3 regions of the Pararhodobacter zhoushanensis genome follow, and region 1 is predicted to be linked to each of the others. Evidence: riboswitches for the same ligand, from Rfam matches in the RefSeq annotation. Region 1 holds a riboswitch; each other region holds the start of a gene.
The links. Region 1 has a riboswitch for thiamine pyrophosphate ahead of thiC (phosphomethylpyrimidine synthase ThiC). Riboswitches for the same ligand answer to the same signal wherever they lie in the genome.
Positions count from the first base shown of each region.

Region 2: linked by a shared signal. The riboswitch ahead of OKW52_RS08710 (NUDIX hydrolase) and the one ahead of thiC (phosphomethylpyrimidine synthase ThiC) in region 1 are both predicted to bind thiamine pyrophosphate.
Region 3: linked by a shared signal. The riboswitch ahead of thiB (thiamine ABC transporter substrate binding subunit) and the one ahead of thiC (phosphomethylpyrimidine synthase ThiC) in region 1 are both predicted to bind thiamine pyrophosphate.

Region 1 covers NZ_JAPDFL010000001.1:2,610,492-2,617,905, reverse strand. The annotation lists gene thiM (hydroxyethylthiazole kinase) at 1-363, opposite strand, end outside; gene thiC (phosphomethylpyrimidine synthase ThiC) at 360-2,162, opposite strand; TPP riboswitch at 2,260-2,382, opposite strand; gene ggt (gamma-glutamyltransferase) at 2,545-4,341, opposite strand; gene OKW52_RS13100 (lytic murein transglycosylase) at 4,391-5,536, opposite strand; gene OKW52_RS13095 (ABC transporter permease) at 5,736-6,872, shown strand; gene OKW52_RS13090 (ABC transporter ATP-binding protein) at 6,875-7,414, shown strand, end outside.
Region 2 covers NZ_JAPDFL010000001.1:1,747,602-1,755,015, forward strand. The annotation lists gene OKW52_RS08690 (acyl-CoA dehydrogenase family protein) at 1-377, shown strand, start outside; gene OKW52_RS08695 (acetyl-CoA C-acetyltransferase) at 525-1,685, shown strand; gene OKW52_RS08700 (NAD(P)H-dependent flavin oxidoreductase) at 1,686-2,663, shown strand; gene thiD (bifunctional hydroxymethylpyrimidine kinase/phosphomethylpyrimidine kinase) at 3,159-3,965, opposite strand; gene OKW52_RS08710 (NUDIX hydrolase) at 3,962-4,468, opposite strand; TPP riboswitch at 4,437-4,558, opposite strand; gene OKW52_RS08715 (2Fe-2S iron-sulfur cluster-binding protein) at 4,680-5,000, shown strand; gene OKW52_RS08720 (MarR family winged helix-turn-helix transcriptional regulator) at 5,012-5,500, opposite strand; gene OKW52_RS08725 (dihydroxyacetone kinase family protein) at 5,571-7,238, shown strand; gene OKW52_RS08730 (cytochrome P450) at 7,318-7,414, shown strand, end outside.
Region 3 covers NZ_JAPDFL010000001.1:178,675-186,088, forward strand. The annotation lists gene OKW52_RS00885 (hypothetical protein) at 1-466, shown strand, start outside; gene OKW52_RS00890 (thiamine ABC transporter ATP-binding protein) at 463-1,155, opposite strand; gene OKW52_RS00895 (ABC transporter permease family protein) at 1,142-2,692, opposite strand; gene thiB (thiamine ABC transporter substrate binding subunit) at 2,676-3,677, opposite strand; TPP riboswitch at 3,716-3,822, opposite strand; gene OKW52_RS00905 (antibiotic biosynthesis monooxygenase family protein) at 3,887-4,207, shown strand; gene ugpC (sn-glycerol-3-phosphate ABC transporter ATP-binding protein UgpC) at 4,382-5,428, opposite strand; gene ugpE (sn-glycerol-3-phosphate ABC transporter permease UgpE) at 5,430-6,278, opposite strand; gene ugpA (sn-glycerol-3-phosphate ABC transporter permease UgpA) at 6,291-7,178, opposite strand; gene ugpB (sn-glycerol-3-phosphate ABC transporter substrate-binding protein UgpB) at 7,248-7,414, opposite strand, start outside.

The DNA.
Region 1 (7,414 bases):
ATTGCCGCGGATGATCGTCGGCCGCAGCGCCACCAGCTCGGCGGCAACCCGGCGGCGCAGGGCGGTGGCCTGACAGGCGACCGGGTCCAGCACCCAAGGCCGCTTGGCCTGCTGTGCGCCACCAATCGCGGCGCGCATCCCGTCGACAAAGGGCATCGACAGCGTGCCGATGTTCACCGTCAACGCCCCCGCGATCTGCGCGAACTCGCCCGCTTCCTCGGCGTCCGAGACCATCGCCGGCGACGCCCCCGCCGCCAGCAGTACATTGGCGGCGATGTTCATCGCGACATAATTGGTGATGCATTGCACCAGCGGCGGTTCGGCACGCAGGGCGGCCAGCAGGGTTCCGGGTGATTGGCTCATTTCGTGTCCTCCAGCGGCATATACAGATCCCCGCCTGCGCGGAATTTCTCGGCCATTCTGGCCATGCCTTCTTTTTGCGCCTCGGCGCGGATGTCGTGAGAAATGCGCATCGAGCAGAACTTCGGCCCGCACATCGAGCAGAAATGCGCGGTCTTGTGCGCCTCTTTCGGCAGGGTCTCGTCATGCATCGAGCGCGCGGTATCGGGGTCGAGCGACAGGTTGAACTGATCCTCCCAGCGGAACTCGAACCGCGCGCGGCTCAGCGCGTCGTCGCGGATCTGCGCGGCGGGGTGGCCTTTGGCCAGATCGGCTGCGTGGGCGGCGATCTTGTAGGTGATCACGCCGGTTTTCACGTCGTCGCGGTCGGGCAGGCCCAGATGTTCCTTGGGCGTGACGTAGCACAGCATGGCACAGCCGAACCAGCCGATCATCGCAGCACCAATACCGCTGGTGATGTGGTCATAGCCCGGCGCGATATCGGTGGTCAGCGGCCCGAGGGTGTAGAACGGCGCCTCGCCGCAGACCGCAAGCTGCTTGTCCATATTGGCCTTGATCTTGTGCATCGGCACATGGCCGGGGCCTTCGATCATCACCTGACAGTCTTTGGCCCAGGCAATCTGCGTCAACTCGCCCAGCGTCTCCAGCTCGGCGAATTGCGCCTGATCATTGGCATCGGCGATGGAACCGGGGCGCAGCCCGTCGCCAAGGCTGAACGACACGTCATAGGCCCGCGCGATGTCGCAGATCTCGTCGAAATGCTCGTACAGAAAGCTCTCGCGGTGGTGGTGCAGGCACCATTTGGCCATGATCGAGCCGCCGCGGCTGACGATCCCGGTCACCCGGTTCACCGTCATCGGGATCATGTGCAGGCGCACACCGGCGTGGATGGTGAAATAATCCACCCCCTGCTCGGCCTGCTCGATCAGCGTGTCGCGGTACACCTCCCACGTCAGATCCTCGGCAATGCCGTTCACCTTTTCCAGCGCCTGATAGAGCGGCACGGTGCCGATAGGCACGGGGCTGTTGCGCAGGATCCAGTCGCGGATGTTGTGGATGTTGCGGCCCGTCGACAGGTCCATGACGGTATCGGCCCCCCAGCGGGTGGCCCAGACCATCTTTTCGACCTCCTCCTCCATCGACGAGGTGACGGCAGAGTTGCCGATATTGGCGTTGATCTTGACCAGAAAATTGCGCCCGATGGCCATCGGCTCGGCCTCGGGGTGGTTGATGTTGGCCGGGATGATCGCCCGGCCCCGCGCCACTTCGTCCCGCACGAATTCAGGCGTGATGTAATCGGGGATGTCAGCGCCGAAGCTCTCGCCATCGCGCAGCAGCGCCTGTTTGGCCGCCTTGCGGCCCATATTCTCGCGGATCGCGACGAACTCCATCTCAGGCGTGACGATCCCGGCGCGGGCATAGGCGATCTGGGTGACAGACCGGCCCCCGGTCGCCCGGCGCGGGGCGTGGCGGACGGGGAATTCGGGCACCAGCCGCGCGCCCTCAGCCAAGCCGTTATCCTCAGGCCGGACATGGCGGCCCTCATAGCTTTCGGTATCGCCGCGCGCGGCGACCCAAGCCTCCCGGATGCGCGCAAGACCCCCATCAATCGCAATGTCCAACGCCGGATCGGTATAGGGGCCCGAGCTGTCATAGACCGTCACGGGTGGTTCGCCCGCGCTGGGGTGCAGGTCAATCTCGCGCATCGGGACGCGGATCTGCGGGTGAAGAACGCCCGCGTGCCAGACGCGGCGCGATGCGGGCAGCGGACCCGTCGTCACGCGGGGGGTAAGGTCTTTCATCGGTCAGAGCCTCCAGTGCTCAAAGCGTTGGAGACCCAGTTCCGCGTCGAATGGAGAAAGGCTGAACGGAATACGCCTGTGACGTATCGGCAAGAGCCGCGCAGCCGGTGCACCATCCCTACGCCAGTATGAACTGGATCAGGTTCATCGGGTCACTGCGCTGCGCCTTGCGGCACGATCAGTATCTCAGCCTCTTGTCGAGACCCCCCGGGTGAGTGCGCCCAACCTGCGCCAAAGGCCCAAGGCTTGTCAATGTGCCGTGTGCGGTCTTGGCAGGGTCATGCGTCTTCCCGCCACAGAAGCAGATTTACCTTTTGTTTTTCATGGCATTAGGAAAGATTCAGGCGCACAAAAGCACGCCAGAGTCGCGTGGTGCGCGCCGCTATCCTCCCAGCGCGATCCCCTCGCGGCGGCGGTCCGCGCCGCCCGACAGACCGTCGGGCGTGATCTCGATTGCCTGCAGGCCAGAGGTCATCGCCCCCACCTGCACCGCGTAACCAAGCTCGCTCAGCGCACCGGCAAAATCTGCCGCGACGGTGCCTTCTTCCAGATCATAGCGGCCAAAGCGGTTCACCGCATGCGCCATGTCGACGGCTTCCTGCACGTTCATATTCCAATCCAGAAACCCGATGATCGCCTGCGCGACGTAGCCGATGATCTGGCTGCCGCCCGGCGAGCCGATGACCAGAACCGGTGCGCCGTCCTGCATCACGATGGTTGGCGCCATCGACGACCGGGGCCGCTTGCCCGGCTCGACCCGGTTGGCAATCGGCACGCCGTTGTCATGGCTGCGGAACGAGAAATCCGTCAGCTCGTTGTTGAGCAAAAACCCGCCCGGCGCCATCAGGCGAGAGCCGAAGCCGTTCTCGATGGTGGTCGTCATCGACAGCGCGTTGCCATAGGCATCAACGATGGAGATATGGCTGGTGGCAGGCATTTCGATCGGCACGTTATCCGCCCAGTTCAGCGCGTGCTCGAACACCGGCATTCCGGCCTCGACGCTCTCCAACGCCCGATCACCCCGCAACGCCTCGGCCCGCGACGACAGATAGGCAGGATCGACAAGCCCAGCGGTCGGCACCGGCACATAATCGGGGTCGGCCATATAGCGTTCCCGGTCGGCGAAGGCCTGACGCGAGGCATCGCCGATCAACCGCCAGGTCTGCGGATCGCCCGGGCCCATCGCGGCCAGATCAAAATGGCTGAGCTGTCCGAGGATCTGCCCGACGGTCAGCGCCCCCGACGAGGGCGGCCCCATGCCGCAGACCTCATAGCTGCGATACGCAGCGCAAACGGCGGGCCGTTCGACCGCCTCATAGGCGGCGAGGTCGATCATCGCCAGCCGACCCGGATTGCCCGGCGCGTTTTGCACTGTATCGACAATGCCTTGCGCGATGTCACCGTGATAGAAGACGCCAGCACCCTGAGCCGCCAAAGCCCGAAGGGTCGCGGCATAGGCCGGGTTGGTCAGCATCGCGCCTGCCGCAAGCGGCACCCCGCCGGGCAGGAAATAATCAGCGGTCGGGGCAAAGCGCGACAGGCGTTCGGCATCGGCGGCAATGGACTCGGCCATGCGCGGCGAGACGGCAAAGCCGTCCTCGGCCAGCGTGATCGCGGGCGTGAACAGATCCGACCAGTCGGCCCGTCCCCAACGGTCATGCGCCATCTGCATCAGCGCGGGCGTGCCCGGCACACCGACCGAGCGCCCGCCGACCACCGCATCCCAGAACCCCATGGCCGCGCCATCGACCTGAAACAGCGTCGGATCGGCGGCAAGCGGCGCGCGTTCGCGCCCGTCGAGCGTGGTCAGTGCGCCGGTTTGCGCATCATACCAGACCAGAAACGCGCCGCCGCCCAGCCCCGAGCTTTGCGGCTCGACCAGTCCGAGCACCGTCTGCACCGCCACCATCGCATCGGCCGCCGTACCACCGGCGGCCAGGACGCCTGCCCCGGCCTCAGCCGCCAGCGGATTGGCGACGGCGACCATCCAGTGCTCGGCTGTCACCGGCAGCCCCGCATCCCGTGTTGCCAGCGCGGCCTGCGACGCCTCGCCAAGCGCCCAGACCCCGGCAGAGGTCGCCGCTTCCGGGGCCACGGTATCGGCGGCTTGCTGGGCATGGGCGGCCAAGGCCGAGCCGCAGAGCAGCAGGAAACTGGCTGAGACAAGGCGCATGGTCATTCCCTTCTGGTTGGCAGGCGGGGTTTTGTCCCGCTGTGGTTTTCTCCCCTCAGCGCAGGCTTTGCAGCAGCGCTTGTGACGGGGTTCCGGTGACCGGCAAGCCACGGCTGGCCTGATAGGCGCTGATCGCGCTTTCGGTGTTCGACCCGATCACGCCGTCCGCGCCCTGCGTGTCGAAGCCGCGCGCGGTGAGGCGCTCTTGCAGGGCGATGCGGTCGTTCTTGGTCAGGCCATTGGCATCGGGCGGGAAGCTGCCACGCAGCGGCCCGGCGCCGCCGATCCGGTCGGCCAGATGCCCGACCCCCAGCGCATAGGCTTCCGACGGGTTATAGCGCTTGATCACCCGGAAATTGCGCGTGGTGTCGAACTGCGGCCCACCCGCCTGCGGTTGGATCACCGTGCCGCTGGGCGATCCGCTGACCAGCTCGCGTCCCCAGCTCATGCCCCGGACCCAGCCGTGACGTTCCAGATAGGCCGCTGTCGTCGCCAAGGCGTCCGAGGGATCCTCGGACCAGATGTCGCGCCGGCCGTCGCCGGTGAAATCCACCGCGTATTCCTGAAAGACCGTGGGCATGCACTGCGTGTGCCCCATCGCCCCGGCCCAACTGCCGGTCATCCGGCTGGCCTGAATGTCGCCGTTCTGCACGATCCTGAGCGCGGCAATAAGCTCGCGCTCGAAATACCGCCCACGTCTTCCCTCAAACGCCAGCGTCGAGGTGGCCGAGATCACCGGGATCAGCCCCTGACGTTCGCCGTAATAGCTTTCCAGCCCCCAGATTGCCGTGACGATCTTGGCATCGACGCCGGTATTCTCTTCGATCGCAAACAGCGTCCGGCGATGGCGGGCATAGGCGGCGCGGCCCTTCTCGACCCGTTCATCCGAGGCGGCGATGGCGAGGTAATCCTCAAGCGTGCGGCGGAATTCGGTCTGGTTCTGATCGCGCGTCACCACGCCGGGCAAAAAGCCTGCCCCCTGAAACGCCGTGTTCAGGGTGGCGCTGGTGATCCCCTGCCCCATCGCCCGCTCACGGAACGACACCACCCAGGCGTCATAGGCCCGGTTGGACGCGGGCAAAAGGTCGGCGGGAAGGCCCTCTGGTTCGGCCGTACTCATGCGCGCTGTCACCGACCGCGAGCAAGCCGCCAACCCAAGGCTGCCCAGCCCCAGACCAAAGAGGCGTCTGTTCATCTGCATCACTCTGCCCACCATTTTTTCATTTTCGCCTATGGTGCCGACAAGTCGCCCCGCACACAATGCCGCAGTTGCAGGCATGGCGATCACAATCTGTCCAAGGGGTGGTGCACCTTGGCTTTACTCTCTCGCCGGGCTCTGTTCTATCAGATCAGCCGCGCTATCCTTGTAACCTCAAGCAAAATGCGCTTGAACGGAGTTCATGACGGTGCCGCCAGACCTTGCCCCCGAGATTACTGTCGTCGCCGAGCCTGCGTCCACCACGGTGGCAATCCGCGGGCAGGTCACGATCTATTCGCTCAGCGCGGTCCAGACGCAGCTTGCCAACCTTCCCGAAGGGCCGGATGTGTCGCTCGATCTGACGCAGGTCACGCGGCTGGACACAGCCGGTGCATGGCTCGTGACGACGCTCAGGGAAAAGATCACCGCGCGCGGTGCCGGGTTCGAGGTTCGCGGCCTTGCGCCCGAAGCCCAGAGCTTTCTCGACAGCGTCGAAAAAGCGATGCCACACCCCGAGGCCGCGAGCGCCGAGCGCAAGACCCTTGCCGATCTGGTTGCCGGGATCGGCGCGGCGGTGGTTGGCGGCGTCAGCCTGCTGCTCAGCCTGTTGGGGTATTTCGGCATGTTTCTGGCGCGGCTTGCCCGCGCCTTCCGCCACCCGCGTGAATTCCGCCTGACGGCACTGGTGCATCATTGCGAAGAAGTCGGGCTCAAGGCGGTTCCCATCGTCGCCCTCATGGCGTTTCTGATCGGCGTGGTTCTGGCGTTTCAGGGTGCCTCGCAGCTGCGGCAGTTCGGGGCCGAGGTGTTTGTCGTCGACCTGATCGCCGTGTCCATCCTGCGCGAGCTGGGCATTCTGCTGACCTCGATCATCGTGGCCGGTCGCACGGCCTCGGCCTTCACCGCCGCCATCGGCTCGATGAAGATGCGCGAAGAGATCGACGCGATGCGCACGCTGGGGCTGGACCCCGGCATGACGCTGTTCGTGCCGCGCATTCTGGCGCTGTTGCTGATGCTGCCGATCCTTGGCCTGATCGCCGATATCGCCGGGCTATTCGGCGGCGCGCTGATGGCATGGGTCGAGCTGGGCATCTCGCCTGCCATGTTCCGGACCCGGCTGGTCGAAGGCACGGATGTCAGCCATTTTCTGGCCGGTGTGATCAAGGCCCCGGTCTTTGCGCTGATCATCGGCGTGATCGGCTGCCGGTCGGGCATGCAGGTGCAAAGCAACGCGGAATCGCTGGGGCAGATGACCTCGAAAGCCGTGGTGATGGCGATCTTCTCGGTGATCGTCGCCGATGCCGCGTTTTCGATTTTCTTCGCACAGATCGGGTTCTGACAATGACTGACGCCCCCTCGGATGCGGTGATCACGGTGCGCGGCGTGCGCAACCAGTTCGGCACGCATCTGGTGCATGACGCTCTTGACCTTGATGTCTGGCGCGGCGAAATTCTGGGTGTGGTCGGCGGTTCCGGCACCGGGAAATCGGTGCTGCTGCGCACCATCGCCGGATTGCAGCAGCCCGCTGCCGGCACCATCACCGTGCTGGGCACCGACCTGAGCACGGCGACCGAAGACCAGCGCAAAGCCATCGAGGCGCGCTGGGGCGTGATGTTTCAGGACGGCGCGCTGTTTTCCTCGCTGACCGTGCGCGAAAACGTCGAGGTGCCGATGCGCAGCGTGCCGGGTCTGTCACGCGAAACCGTGCGGGCTTTGGCCGATCTGAAGATTTCGATGGTCGGCCTGCCCTATCTGGCGGGCGACAAATACCCGTCCGAGCTGTCAGGCGGCATGCGCAAGCGGGCCGGTCTGGCGCGGGCCTTGGCGCTGGACCCCGATATCGTGTTTCTTGACGAGCCCACAGCAGGGCTTGACCCGATT
Region 2 (7,414 bases), 860 kb from region 1:
ACTATGCCAACCGCCGCATGGCCTTTGGCAAGCAGCTGATTGACCATGAGGGCGTCGGCTTCATGCTGGCCGAGAACCTGCTGGACCTCAAGCAGGCCGAGCTGATGACCTATTGGTGTGCCGACGTGCTCGACACCGGGGCGGGCGGCACGGCGCAAAGCTCGATGGCCAAGGTGGCGGTGTCCGAGGCGCTGATGCGCATCGCGGATCGTTGCGTGCAGGTGATGGGCGGGCAGGGCGTGACCGGTGACACCATCGTCGAACAGGTGTTCCGCGAAATCCGCGCCTTCCGCATCTATGACGGCCCGACCGAGGTGCACAAATGGTCGCTGGCCAAGAAGATCAAGCGCGACTGGAAAAAAGCGCAAGAGGCATGACCCGCGCGGCCCCCGACGTTCAGGCGAATGCCGGGGCCGCGGTTTGTCGCGCTGGCCGTCGCGGCCATGAAAGCCTGCCGCTGGCTGACCGGGCCGCAGGGATCAAACATGCGGCCCAGTCCGGGCCGTCTTTCAGGAGGAACACCGATGGCCGAGGCCTATCTCGTCGAACTGGTCCGCACTGCGGGCGGGCGTCGCAAGGGCGCGCTGGCAAACTGGCACCCCGCCGATCTGGGCGCCGAGGTGATCGACGCGCTTGTCGCGCGCTCACGCATCGACCCGGTGGCGATTGACGATGTGATCGTCGGCTGCGTGACGCAGGCTGGCGAGCAGGCCTTTGCCTTTGGCCGCAACTGCGTGCTGGCCTCGGGCCTGCCCGAAAGCGTCCCGGCCGTGACGATTGACCGCCAGTGCGGCTCGTCCCAGCAGGCGGTCCAGTTTGCGGCGCAGGCCGTGATGTCGGGCACGCAGGATGTGGTGATCGCGATGGGCGTGGAATCCATGACCCGTGTGCCGATGTTCTCGAACCTGACCTTGCACAGCAAAGAGGGGCTTGGCATCGGCCCGTTCAGCGACCGGATCGCCAAACGCTTTGGCACCCGCGATTTCAGCCAGTTCAAGGGGGCGGAGATGATCGCGCAGAAGCACGGGTTTGACCGCGCGCAGCTTGACGCCTTCGCGCTGGAAAGCCACCGCCGTGCTGCTGCCGCGACCGACGCCGGGGCCTTTGCCGACGAGATCGTGCCGCTGGCCATCGACGGCGGGATGCACAGCCGCGACGAGGGGATCCGCGCCGACGCCTCGCTCGAGTCGATCGGCGCGGTCAGGCTGCTTGAGGAAGGCGGCATGATCACCGCCGCCAATGCCTCGCAGATCTGCGACGGGGCGGCGGGGGTGCTGGTGGTGTCGGAAGCTGCGCTCAAACGCTACAACCTGACGCCAAGGGCGCGGATCGTGACCATGACCGTCACCGGCGGTGATCCGGTGATCATGCTCGAAGAGCCGATCCCGGCAACGATCAAGGCCCTCAGGCGCGCGGGTCTGAGCATCGACGACATCGACCTTTACGAGGTCAACGAGGCCTTCGCCCCGGTGCCGATGGCCTGGCTCAAGATGCTTGACGCTGATCCGGCACAGCTGAACGTCAACGGCGGGGCCATCGCGCTGGGGCACCCGCTGGGTGCGTCCGGCGCGCGGCTGATGACCACGCTGGTCAACGCGCTGCACAAGCGGGGCAAGAAATACGGCTTGCAGACCATGTGCGAAGGTGGCGGTCTGGCGAATGTGACGATTGTGGAGGCGCTCTGAATGGCCCTGAAAACCAAGATCACCGAGATGCTCGGCATCCAGCATCCCATCGTGCAGGGCGGCATGATGTGGGTCGGCACCGCCGAGATGGCCTCGGCCGTGTCCAACGCGGGCGGGTTGGGCATCCTGACCGCGCTGACGCAACCGACCCCGGACGATCTGCGCCGCGAGATCGACCGCTGCCGCGCAATGACCGACAAGCCGTTCGGCGTGAACCTGACGCTGTTGCCCTCGGTCTCACCGCCGCCCTACGCCGAGTATCGCCGCGCGATCATCGACAGTGGCGTTACCATCGTGGAAACCGCAGGCTCGCGGCCGCAGGAGCATGTCGAAGAGTTCAAGTCGCATGGCCTGACCGTTCTGCACAAATGCACGTCGGTCCGGCATGCCGTGTCGGCGCAGCGCATGGGCGTCGATATCATCTCGATCGACGGGTTCGAATGCGCGGGCCATCCCGGTGAGGATGACGTGCCGGGGCTGGTCCTGATCCCCGCCGCAGCCGATCAGGTGACGGTGCCGATGCTGGCCTCGGGCGGGATCGGTGACGGGCGCGGGCTGGCGGCGGCGCTGGCGCTGGGTGCCGAGGGGGTCAACATGGGCACCCGCTTTTGCGCGACGGTCGAAGCACCGATCCATGATGACGTGAAGGCGATGCTGGTCAGCAACACCGAGCGCGACACCAACCTGATCTTCCGGGGCTTCAAGAACACCGGACGGGTCGCCAAGACAACGGTGTCGGACAGGGTGGTCGAGATCGGCACGCGCCCCGGCGCTGTGTTCGAGGATGTGCGTCCGATGGTGTCAGGCGCCAAGGGGCGGCAGGCGCTGACCACGGGCGATCTGGATGCCGGGCTGATCTGGGCCGGACAGATCCAGGGTCTGATCCACGATATCCCCACCTGTGCGGTCTTGTTGTCACGGATGGTGGCCGATGCTGAGGCGATCATTCGCGGCCGGATGGCCGGTTTCCTTGCCTGACCGACTGCCGCCGGTCCCCGATGGTCCGGCGGTTCTCATGCCAGCCCAGCACGCCGCTGCGGCGTGGTTCGGACGGGATGTCCGTCTCCTTTCGTGCCATGCGTGGCGGAACCCTGCCTGCGGACAGGCGCGGGGCCGGGTCAGGCTGCGTCACGCCGTCCGCGCTGACCAAGCTGCCGCGCGTGGTGTTCTGCGGCTACGTAATGGCACAGGCCATCGACAGCGCCCGGGCACGGCAGGTGTCGCTCTTCAACAGCAGCGTGCCACCGTCATCGCGCGTCTTTCGCGCGGTGACCTGCACCAGCCGGTCGCGCTGGCGGGCTCAAGGTAGCTCATCCCTTTGCTCGGCAAAGAGCGGATTGTCCGGCTGACCTGCCATGGGTCTGTCATCGAGCCACGACTCATGATGGTCCTTTGCGCCTCGTGGTGCGGGTTGAGCAATCGCCGGGCGCGCGGACCGCTCACCGCGCGCAGCGGGACGGACGATTGCGGCGGTCAGCCTGACGGCCAAAGGGCGTGGAAATGGTGGACCGGCCCGTGGCCGTGGCCCACGTCCAGCGCCTCGGCGGCGCCGAGGGCGGCGTGCAGATAGGCCTTGGCCTGCCGCACGCTCTCGACCATCCCGAGGCCGGGCAGCAGCGCCGTAATGGCCGAAGACAGCGTGCAACCGGTGCCGTGGTCATTGGTGGTGGTGATGCGGGGCGCGGCGAAAGCCGTCACGCTATCCGCGCCTGCCAGCAGGTCGGTGCTCTCCTTGCTTGCGGCCAGATGCCCGCCCTTCAGCAACACCCAGTCCGATCCCAGCGCCAGAAGTTCGGGCAGGGCGGTCTGCATGTCGTCGGCTGTCCAGTGATCGGGGCGACCCAGCAGCACGGCGGCTTCGGGCAGGTTCGGGGTGATCAGCGTCGCCAGCGGCACCAGCCGGTCGCGCACCGCGGCCACCGCCTCAGGGTCCAGCAGCGCGTGGCCGCTTTTGGCGACCATCACCGGATCCAGCACGATTCTGGCCACCTTGTGATGGCGCAGACGATCCGCCACGGCCTCGGCAATCCCGGCGTTGGCGATCATGCCGATCTTCACCGCGTCGATGCGCACATCCTCTAGCACCGCGTCGATCTGGTCGGCCACGAAGGCCGGGTCCAGCGCCACAAAGGACCGCACACCCTGCGTGTTCTGGGCCACGACGGCGGTGATCACCGAGCATGCATAGGCCCCCAGCGCCGAAAAGGCCTTGATATCGGCCTGAATTCCCGCGCCGCCGGACGGATCGGTGCCCGCGATGGTCAGGACATTGGCGATCATGGCGCGACCTCCGCCATCAGCGCTGCCGCCTGCGCGGCGACCGTGGCGACATCGCGGCTGAGCGGCAACGCGGCCAGACGGTCGAGAGCGACCCACCGCGCGTCGAGCGCGTCATCTGCGGCGACGGGTTCGCCCTGCGTCCACTGGCACAGCGCGGTGATCAGGATGAAATGATGGCGCAGGGCCTCGTCGTCACCCCGGTCCAGCGCATCCAGCGCGCCAAAGACGCGCAACACGCGGGCCGAGACGCCGGTTTCCTCGGTCAACTCGCGCAGGGCAGCATCGTGCAGCGTCTCGCCCCGCTCGATCTTGCCGCCGGGAAAGCCCCAAAGGCCCGCATCGGGCGGATTGGCGCGGCGCACAAGCAGGACGTCACCGTCGCGCACCACGACAGCAAGGATCGCGGCAATCGGGCGGTCGGGCAGGGGGGTGTCAGCATGGCGGCCTCGTCTTTTGAGGCCGGCAAAGGAGAGAGCGCGGCGGTCCCGTCCCTTCGCCGGCATGATCCGGATCAGGTTCAAAGGGTCACTGCGCTGTACCGTGCGATGCTGTCAGACTCTCAGCCCCCTGACGGGGCCCCCCTCGGTGACAGGGATGATATCAGGCTGCGCCCCGGGTTCAATGCTGGCTGGCGACGGGGCCGTGAAAACTTGCACCATACGTGTTGCATTATAAACAAGTTGCAATATAAACCGTGCCGAAGAGGAGTTTCCGATGGTCAAGATTATCTTTGTGTCAGCCTCAGGCGCGCGCACGGAACTGGACGTGTCCGAAGGCACCAGCATCATGCAGGCCGCTGTGCAGAACGGCGTTGACGGCGTGATCGGCGAATGCGGCGGGGCGGCGATGTGCGCGACCTGCCATGTCCATATCGACCCGGCCTTTGCCGACAAGGTGCAACCGATTGCCGATATCGAAGAGGCGATGCTGGACTGCGCGATGTCCCCGGTTGATGCGCGCAGCCGTCTGGGCTGTCAGATCGCGCTGGGGCCGGAACTGGACGGCGTGATCGTCCATCTGCCGCCGTCGCAATGACCGTTGCTGCGCTAGCGCCCGAGGGCCTCGCGGTCCACGGTGTCGATCTTGGACAGATTCTGGCGCATGCGCTCGAACATCGCGAACAGCGTGTCCAGTTCGGCCTCGTTGAACCCGTCCAGCAGCGCGGCCTCGCGCCGCAGCGCGATGGCGATGATGCGGTCGTGCAGCGCCGCGCCCGAGGGGGTCAGCCACAACAGCCGCTTGCGATCCACCAGTCGCGCGACGGCATGGCCCATCTCTTCCAGATGGCGGCTCGACCGGCTGACGATGGATTTGTTCATCGCGACCATCTCGACGATGCGCATGGCCTGAATGCCCGGCTCGTTGCGCAGGGCGGAGAGCACACGCCATTCGTTCAGACCGATGCCGAAGATCTCAAGGTAGAGCTGCGAGGCGCCCCAGGACAGGCTGTTGTTCAGGACGGACAGGTAATAGGGCGCATAGCGCTGGGCCGTAACCGACAGATCGCGGTCGGTGATGATGTCGGTCTCGGGCATCCGGCGTCTCCTGCGTTCAGAGGTCTTTAGCGGTGACTACGTTTAATTGCAAACCACGAGGGAGGGCACGTTGAAAAAGCTCATCAATGACGTGAAAGATGTCGTTCCACAGGCGCTGGCGGGTCTGGTTGCCACATCGAACGGCCTGCGCCTGATCGAAGGCACCACCATCGTGGTGCGCGCCGATCTGGACGCGGTGAAAGCGGCGGGCAAGGTTGCGCTGATCTCCGGCGGTGGCTCGGGTCATGAGCCGGCGCATGCGGGCTATGTCGGCGCGGGGATGCTGACAGCGGCGGTGGCGGGCGACGTGTTCGCTTCGCCCTCGACCGACGCCGTGCTGACGGCGATCCGCGCGGTGGCGGGGCCGGGAGGCGTGCTGCTGATCGTCAAGAACTACACCGGCGACCGGCTGAATTTCGGACTGGCCGCGCAGATCGCGCGCGGTGAGGGGATCGAGGCCGAAGTGCTGATCGTCGATGACGACGCGGCGCTGGGTTCGGCGGAAAAGACCGCCGGGCGGCGCGGGATCGCGGGCACGGTTCTGGTGCACAAGATCGTCGGCGCTGCGGCCGAGGCCGGTCTGTCGCTGGCCGAGGTCAAGGCGCGCGGCGAGGCGGCGGTCAAGGCCACCGGCTCGATGGGCGTGGCGCTGAGCCCGTGCACCGTGCCCGCCGCGGGCACCCCGAATTTCGAACTGGGCGCGGATGAGATCGAGATGGGGCTGGGCATCCATGGCGAATCCGGGCTGGCGCGCATCACCCTGCGCCCCTCGGCGCATCTGGCCGAGGATATGATCGACACCATCGCCGCCGACCGCCGTTTCAGCGCGGGCGACCGCGTGGCGCTGTTGGTCAACAATCTGGGCTCGACCCCGCCGATGGAGGTTTCCATCATCGCCGGCGACGCGCTCAACGCCTGTTCGCGGCTGGGGCTGGAGGTGTCGCGCGTCTGGGCGGGGACGTTCCTGACGGCGATCGACATGGCCGGGGTCTCGCTGTCGCTGATGGCGCTGGATGACGACCGGCTGGCGGCGCTGGACGCGCCCGCGTCGGCTCCGGCGTGGATGCTGCCGGGGTTGCGTGAGGGGCTGACGGTTCCCGCGCCTGCTGCGGTCGCAGATGTGGTGGCAGACGGGGCAGGGGAGCCTGCGGTGCTGGCCGCACTGCTCGCGGGATGCGCGGCGCTGATCAAGGCCGAGCCCGAACTGACGCGGATGGATCAGGTGGTCGGCGACGGCGACATCGGCCGCTCGCTGGCGGGCGGGGCCGAGGCGCTGATTGCCGAGAAAGCGACGCTGGCAGGCCTGTCGGGCGCGGCGTTCTGGCGGCATGTCGGCGCGGTGGTGCGGCGTTCGACCGGGGGCACCTCGGGGCCGCTGTATGCGATCCTTGCCTTTGGGGCGGCGAATGCGCTCGACACTGCCGAGGGTGACGCCGGCACGGTGCTGGCTGCCGCTTTCGCCAGCGGTGTCAAGGCCTTGTGCGATCTGGGCGGGGCTGAGCCGGGGGACCGGACGATGGTCGATGCGCTGGCACCTGCCCTGGGGGCGATGGCGGCTGGCGGCACCCCGTCCCAGCGTCTGCGCGCGGCGGCCAAGGCTGCCGAAAGCGGGGCCGAGGCGACAAGGCAGATGAAGCCGCGCCGGGGCCGGTCCAGCTATGTCGGCGACCGGGTGCTGGGCCATCCCGATCCGGGCGCGGTGGCGGTGGCGCTGTGGCTGAGTGCGGCCGCCAGCTAGATCGTTTCCAAAGATACAAGTCACTTGCAATATAAACCCGTTGCTAATTAAACTGTCCGTGTTCGGAGGAGAGCGCCCCATGACCAACAGCGATTCGCGAGATCGTCCCGTGCTGGATATCGACCCGTTCAGCCGCGAGAGCATGGATAATCCCATTGCTCTGGATGAAGCGATCC
Region 3 (7,414 bases), 2.4 Mb from region 1:
CCCCCTGCCCGCCCTCGCACAATGGCAGGGCGTGGGCCGCTGGGGCAGCGAACAAAGCTTCCGCTTTGTCGCGCCCGGTACGTGGCTGGTGCTGCAACAGGGCGACAGCGTGCAGATCACCGCCGAGGGCGACAACCACGCGGGCAGGATCGAACTGTCGTGCACCCGCGACGCCCCCGCCGGGCAGCTGCGCCTGTCGCGCTATTACGGTGACGGGCTGGGGCTGTCGGACAGCGAACCCGTGCGCTTCGCCATCGACGGCCAGAGCTTCGAGCGCGCGCTACACTACCGCCCCGCCGACCGCGCTTGGGTGGCGTTGGACGTGCTGGATCCCGCGTTGCTCGACGCCTTCGCCTGGGGCACCCGGCTGGAATTGCTCAACGCCGCGGGCGAGCGCATCACCGCCTATCGCCTCAACGGCAGCGACGCCGCCCGTGCCGCCCTGCACCGGACCTGCGGGATCTAACCCAGATAAGCCTTCAACGCGGGCGGTGGATCAGCCAGCAGCGCCCCCGTGGCCGCAGGCGGCGCGGCCCGACCCTCCGCCACCACGATGGTCTGATCGCACAGGCGCAGCGCATCCTCGGGGTCATGGGTGATCATCAGCAGCGTCGCCCCCGTCTCATCCGCGATCCGCGCCACCAGATCCAGCATCTGGCGTTTCAGCGCCGGCCCCAGTGCCGAGAACGGCTCGTCCAGCAGGATCATCGGCCGCGCCCGCAACAGCACCCGCGCCAGCCCGGCCCGGCTGACCTGCCCGCCTGACAGCTGCGCGGGTTTGCGGGCCTCAAGGCCGCTTAGCCCCGTCTCGACCAGCGCCTGCCCCACCGCCGCCTTTTGCGCCGTGCTCAGGCGCAGGTTGGGGTTCACCCCCAGCGCCACATTGTCAAAGACGCTCAGATGCGGCAGCAGGTTGTTGTCCTGAAACAGAATGCTCAGCGGTCGCAGCGCCGGGGCCAGCCCGTCAATCCGCGCGCCCTGCCAGCTGATCGCCCCGGCAGCCAGCGGCACAAACCCCGCTACCGCGCCGATCAGCGTCGATTTTCCCGCTCCCGACGGCCCCATCACGGCGATCCGCGCGCCCTGCGGCACGCTCAGGTCCGCCGCCAAGCGGAAGCTGCCCAGCACGATCTCTACCCCGTCAAGCCCCAGCATCGCGCCCTCCGACAATCCGTTCCACGGCCACAAAGGCCCCCAGCGACAGCGCCAGCAGCAGCACCGCCGCCCCCGCCGACTCGCCGCTGCGATACGCCCCCATCAGCCGGTGCATCTGCATGGGCAGGGTCTCGGACCCGGTCTGCGCGAACAGCACGATCACCCCCAGATCCCCCAGCGACAGCGCCGCCCCCAGCCCCAGCGCAAAGCCCGCCGGGCGGCGCAGGCGCGGCCACAGCACCAGCCGCCAATGTGCCGCCGTGCTCAGCCCCAGCGCCGCCGAGAGCCGCGCGAAATCCGCCTCGGCCCGCCGCGCGGCAGGCACCAGCGCGCGCAGGGCAAAGGGCAGCGCCATCGCCGCATTGACCAGTGCCGTCACCGGCAGCGCCAGCCGCGCCGGGTCGATCCACGGGTTCGCCAACACGAACAGCCCGGTGCCGATGACCAGCGGCGATGAGATCAGCGCCGCCATCCCCAACGCCTCAGGCGCTTTGCGATACAGCGACGCCGCCGTCAATGTCGCCGCAAACACCGCCAGCAGCACCACCGACAGCCCCGCCACCAACAGCGACCGCAGCGTGGCCCACCAGACCACCGCAGGCAGACCGACCACCGCAGGCAGCCCCTTGATCACCACCATCGCCAGCGGCGCGAGCAGGAACGCCGCCGCCAGCGCAATCGCCAGCGCGTCCAGCCCCTTGGCCAGCCCGCCGGGCGGCGCAGGTGCCACCCGGTCCATGCCGGTGCTCGCCCCCTCAGGCAGCGTGAACCGCGCCAGCGCCAGCAGCGCGGCCAACCCGACGCCCGCCTGCACCGCCGCCAACAGCGCCGCGCGCCCCAGATCGAAATCGAAACGGAAGGCCTGGTAAATCGCCAGCTCCAGCGTCGTCGCGCGCGGGCCGCCGCCCAGCGTCAACGCCACCGCGAACGAGGTCAGGCAGATCAGAAACACCACCGCCAGCGCGCCGGGCACCACGCGGGCCAGCATCGGCCCCTCGATATGCCGCCACCGCGCGACCGCGCCGAACCCCAGTGCCGAGGACAGCCGCAGATGCTCTCCCGGGATCCGCGCCCAGCCCTGCAACAGCAGGCGCACCGACAGCGGCAGGTTGAAGAACACATGCGCCAGAATGACGCCGTGAAAGCCGTAGATGCTGAAACGCGGCAGACCCAGCCAGACCAGTGCCTCGTTGACGATGCCGTTGCGGCCCAGCACGGCCAGCAGGCCGATCACCGCCACCAGCACCGGCAGAATGAACGGCGCGCCCATCAGCACGATCAGCACCCCGCGCCCGGCAAAGCGCCGCCGCGCCAGCGCGCGCGCCACCGGGATCGCCAGCGCGACCGAGACCAGCGCCGACACCGCCGCCTGCACCACGGTAAAGCGCAGCGCAGACCAGTCGGCGCTGCTCAAGCTGGCGCTGCCCTCGGCCCGCCAGACCACGGCACCCAAAGCGCCAAGGTTCAGCACGACAAGGACCGCCGCGACCAGCGCGGCGGCCCCGATCAACCAGAAGGGCTCACTGCGCCAGCGCATCCCGCCACTCGGCAAGGGCGGGATCCCGCAAGGCCTGCGCCGCGTCCGCGGGCAGCAGGATCGACACCTCGGGCCGCGGCAGTGCCGCGAACCCCTCGGCCAGACCGCCCTCGGGCATCACGGCAGGGTACATCCAGTTGGTTTCGGGGATCAGCGCCTGCGCGGCGTCCGAGGTCATGAAGTCCAGAAACTGCGCCGCCAGTTCGGGCTGATCGGTCCCCGCGACAACGCCGCCGACCTCGACCTGCATGTAATGGCCCTCGTCGAACAGCGCGGCGGCCTTGGTGTCATCGCCCTCGGCGATGATGTGATAGGCGGGTGAGGTGGTATAGCTCAGCACCATGTCGGCCTCGCCCTCAAGGAACAGGCCGTAAGCCTCGGACCAGCCCGGCGTGACGGTCAGGATGCGCGGGGCGAGGCCCTGCCAGATCGCCCCGGCCTGATCGCCGTACAGCGCCTTGACCCACATCAGCAGGCCCAGACCGGGGGTCGAGGAACGCGGGTCCTGAATCACCACGCTCAGATCGCTGTCGATCAGATCGGCAAAGCTGCGCGGCGGGGTCGCGACGCGGGTGGTGTCATAGACGAAGGCGAACCAGCTCCAGTCGAAGGGCACGAACAGGGGATCGTCCCAGGCAACCGGCAGATCCAGCTGCGGCGACAGACCATGCGGCGCGATCAGGCCGGCTTCGGCAGCGGCAGCGGTCAGGTTGGTGTCCAGCCCCAGAACCACGTCGGTGTCGCTGCGCGCGCCCTCCAGCATCAGCCGCGCCAGCATCGCGGCGGCGTCACCGGCGGCCTCGAACACCAGATCGCAGCCGCAGGTCGCCTCGAACGCGGCCTCGATCTGCGGGCCGGGGCCCCAGTCAGCGATGAAACTGTCATAGGTGAGCACCCGCAGTTGGGGTGTCTGGGCGTTTGCCATCAGGGGAACTGCCAGCGCACAAGCCGCAAGCAATCCCGTGGCAAAGGTCGGATGGGTCATGATCATTCCTCCATTGCGACGGGCAGGGTCGGGGTGGAGGATCATCCTGTCACCTTCCCTCCGCCGGTCCTAACCGGTTCAGGTTCAACGGGTCCGTGGTTGCCCACATCTCAGCCGGATTGCGCCGGCACCCCGAGGTAGCGGGCAAGATAGAGCTTTGCAGAGCGACCGCAAGGGGGCACCATGACCGCAGCAAAGGGAGGCTCTTCATGCCCATCGCCATCACACCGGACTTCGACGGCCAGACCGTCATCACCACCTTCGAGATGACCCCCGGCACCTGCAGCGACGTGCTTGACGCGCTGAATGACGCCTATGAGGCGGTGATCCGCCACCAGCCCGGATTTCTGGGCGGCGCGCTGCATGTGAATGACGCGCAGACGCGGATCTCGACCTATTCGCGCTGGGAAAAGCGTGGCGACTTTCAGGCCATGCTGCGCACCACCGAGATGCGCGAGCGCAACCGCAAGATCGCGGCGCTGTGCACGCATTTCGAGCCGGTGATGTACGAGGTCGCAGCGGTGTTCTGAACGGCGCTGTGGAACCGGGAGGGTTTTCCACCCTCCCGGACGCTCCCGGAGGATATTTTCAGACAGAAAATGAGGCGCGGTTAACGAAAGCTTAACGCCCCTCTTTGCTCTTCAAATATCCTCGGGGGTGAATGGCCGGAACGGCCAGAGGGGGGCCGAGGCCCCCCTGCCCGCTCACCCTGTGCGCCGACCGCTGGCGCTGTTGAACGGGTGCAGCCCGTCCAGCGCGGCATAAAGCGTGATCGGCGCGCCTTCGGTCACGGCAGGCAGGCCAGAGAGACGCACGGTGATCGGCTGGTCGCTGCCGCCCAGTGTGACGTAGATGTGGCTCTCGGCCCCGGCCGGTTCCAGCAGTACCACCGTGCCGTTCAGCGCCAGATGCGGCTCTGCGGGCGGGGTCAGCAGCAGCTCGTCCGGGCGCACGCCGATCAGGTCGGTGCCCGAAGGCAGCGCCTGAGGGGCGATGCCGCTATCGCGCAGATAGGCCATGTCGATCATGTTCATCGCCGGAGAGCCGATGAACCCGGCGACAAACACCGTCGCGGGGCGCGAGTACAGCTCCATCGGCGTGCCGACCTGCTCGATCTTGCCGCCGTTCAGCACCACCAGCCGGTCGGCCATGGTCAGCGCTTCCAGCTGGTCATGCGTCACATAGAGCGAGGTGGTCTTGAGCCGTTTCTGCAACTGCCGGATCTCAACCCGCATCTGCACGCGCAGCTTGGCGTCGAGGTTCGACAGCGGCTCGTCGAACAGGAACGCCGCCGGTTCGCGCACCAGCGCCCGCCCCATGGCCACGCGCTGACGCTGGCCGCCCGACAGATTGCGCGGCTTGCGGTCGAGATACTCGCCGATCTGCAGCATCGCGGCTGCTTCCTGCACCCGGCGCTCGATCTCGGCCTTGTCCACGCCCTGATTGCGCAGCCCGTAGGCGAGGTTGTTGTAAACCGTCATATGCGGGTAGAGCGCGTAGTTCTGGAACACCATGGCGATGTCACGCTGCGCGGGCTCCAGACCGTTCACCACACGGTCGCCGATGGTCAGAGTCCCGCCGGTGATCGTCTCCAGCCCGGCGACCATGCGCAGCAGCGTGGACTTGCCGCAGCCCGAGGGGCCGACGAGCACGATCATCTCGCCATCGGCGATGTCGAGGCTGACGTCGCTCACCGCCTGGACGCCGCCGGGATAGACCTTGGACAGGCCATCAAGCACGATGCGGGCCATATTACTTCTCCGTCTCGGTCAGGCCCTTCACAAAGAGCCGTTGCATGAACAAAATCACCAGGATAGGCGGCAGCGCGGCCAGCACGACGGTGGCCATCACCAGATGCCACAGGGGCTCGCTGTCGGCTCCGGTCACCATGCGCTGAATGCCCATGACGACGGTGTAATAAGCCTCGTCATTGGTCACCAGAAGCGGCCAGAGGTACTGGTTCCAGCCATAGATGAACATGATCACAAACATCGCGGCGATGTTGGTGACCGACAGGGGCAGCAGGATGTCCTTGAAGAACTTGAGCGGCCCGGCACCATCAACGCGCGCGGCTTCCAGCATTTCCTCGGGCACGGTCATGAAGAACTGCCGGAACAGGAAGGTCGCCGTGGCCGAGGCGATCAGCGGGATCGACAGGCCCCAGTAGCTGTTGAGCATCCCCAGATTGGCGACAACCTGATAGGTCGGCACGATGCGCACCTCGACCGGCAGCATCAGGGTGATGAAGATGATCCAGAAGAAGAAGATGCGGAACCGGAAGCGGAAATAGACGATGGCGAAGGCCGAGAGCAGCGAGATCGCAATCTTGCCCACCGCGATCATCATCGCCATGACGAAGCTGTTCCACAGCATCAGGCCAATAGGCGGCGCACCGGCGTTCGAGCGCCCCTCGAAGATCACGGTCGAATAGTTCTCGATCGCGTGGCTGCCGGGCAGCAACGGCATGACGCCCTGCAGGAAGGTGCCCGGCGCGTGGGTCGAGGCGATCAGCGCCACATAGACCGGGAACACCACGATGGCGACGCCGATGATCAGGATGAGATGGGCAAGAAGCGTGCCCCAGCGGTCGTTTTCTACCATGATGCGGCGCCTTTAGTAATTCACCCGACGCTCGATCCAGCGGAACTGGACCACGGTCAGGACGATGACGATCCCCATCAGCACAACCGATTGCGCTGCGGACGAGCCGAGATTGTTGCCGATGAACCCGTCGCGATAGACCTTGTAGACCAGAATATTGGTCGCCTGCGCAGGGCCGCCTTCGGTCGTGGCATGGATCACGCCGAACGTGTCGAACATCGCGTAGACGATGTTCACCACCAGCAGGAAGAACGTCGCCGGCGACAGCAGCGGGAACACGATGGTCCAGAACCGCTTGGACCGGCTGGCGCCATCAATCGCCGCCGCCTCGATCAGCGATTGCGGGATGGATTGCAGACCGGCAAGGAAGAACAGGAAGTTATAGCTGATCTGCTTCCACGCGGCGGCGATCACCACCAGAATCATCGCGTGGCTGCTTTCCAGCCGGTGGTTCCACTCGATCCCGATGCCGCCCAGCATATAGGGCAGGATGCCGATGGACGGGTTGAAGATGAACCACCACAGCACACCGGCAACCGCCGGGGCCACAGCGTAAGGCCAGACCAGAAACGTCGCATAGCCATCGCGCGAGCGGATCATCCGGTTCACCATCACCGCGAACAGCAGTGACACCGACATGGCCAGCAGCGTGGTCGACACCGAAAAGATCAGCGTCGTTTTCATCGACACCAGATAATGCGGGTCGGCAAACAGACGCTCGAAATTGCGAAACCAGATGAAGGTGGTGCGCAGCCCGAACGGGTCCTGACGCAACATGGATTGCCACAAGGCCTGGCTCGCGGGCCAGACAAAGAAGATCAGCGTGATGATCACCTGCGGGGCCAGCAGCGCATAGGGCAGCCAGCGACTGTTGGTGAAGGTCATGCGCTTGGTCTGCATGCCGGTCGTCCTGCAAAAAGAGGGACCCGCCCGATCCTGAGGAACCGGGCGGGCAAGGGTCTGTTCGGATTACTGCGTCGCCGCTTCGAAATCGCGCAGCAGATCGTTGCCGCGCGCGACGATGTTGTCCGCGGCTTGCTGGGCGCCGATCGTACCGATGATCATCGCTTCCATCTCTTCCGAGATGATGTCGCGGATCTGAACGAAATTCCCGAAACGCAGACCGCGCGAGTTTT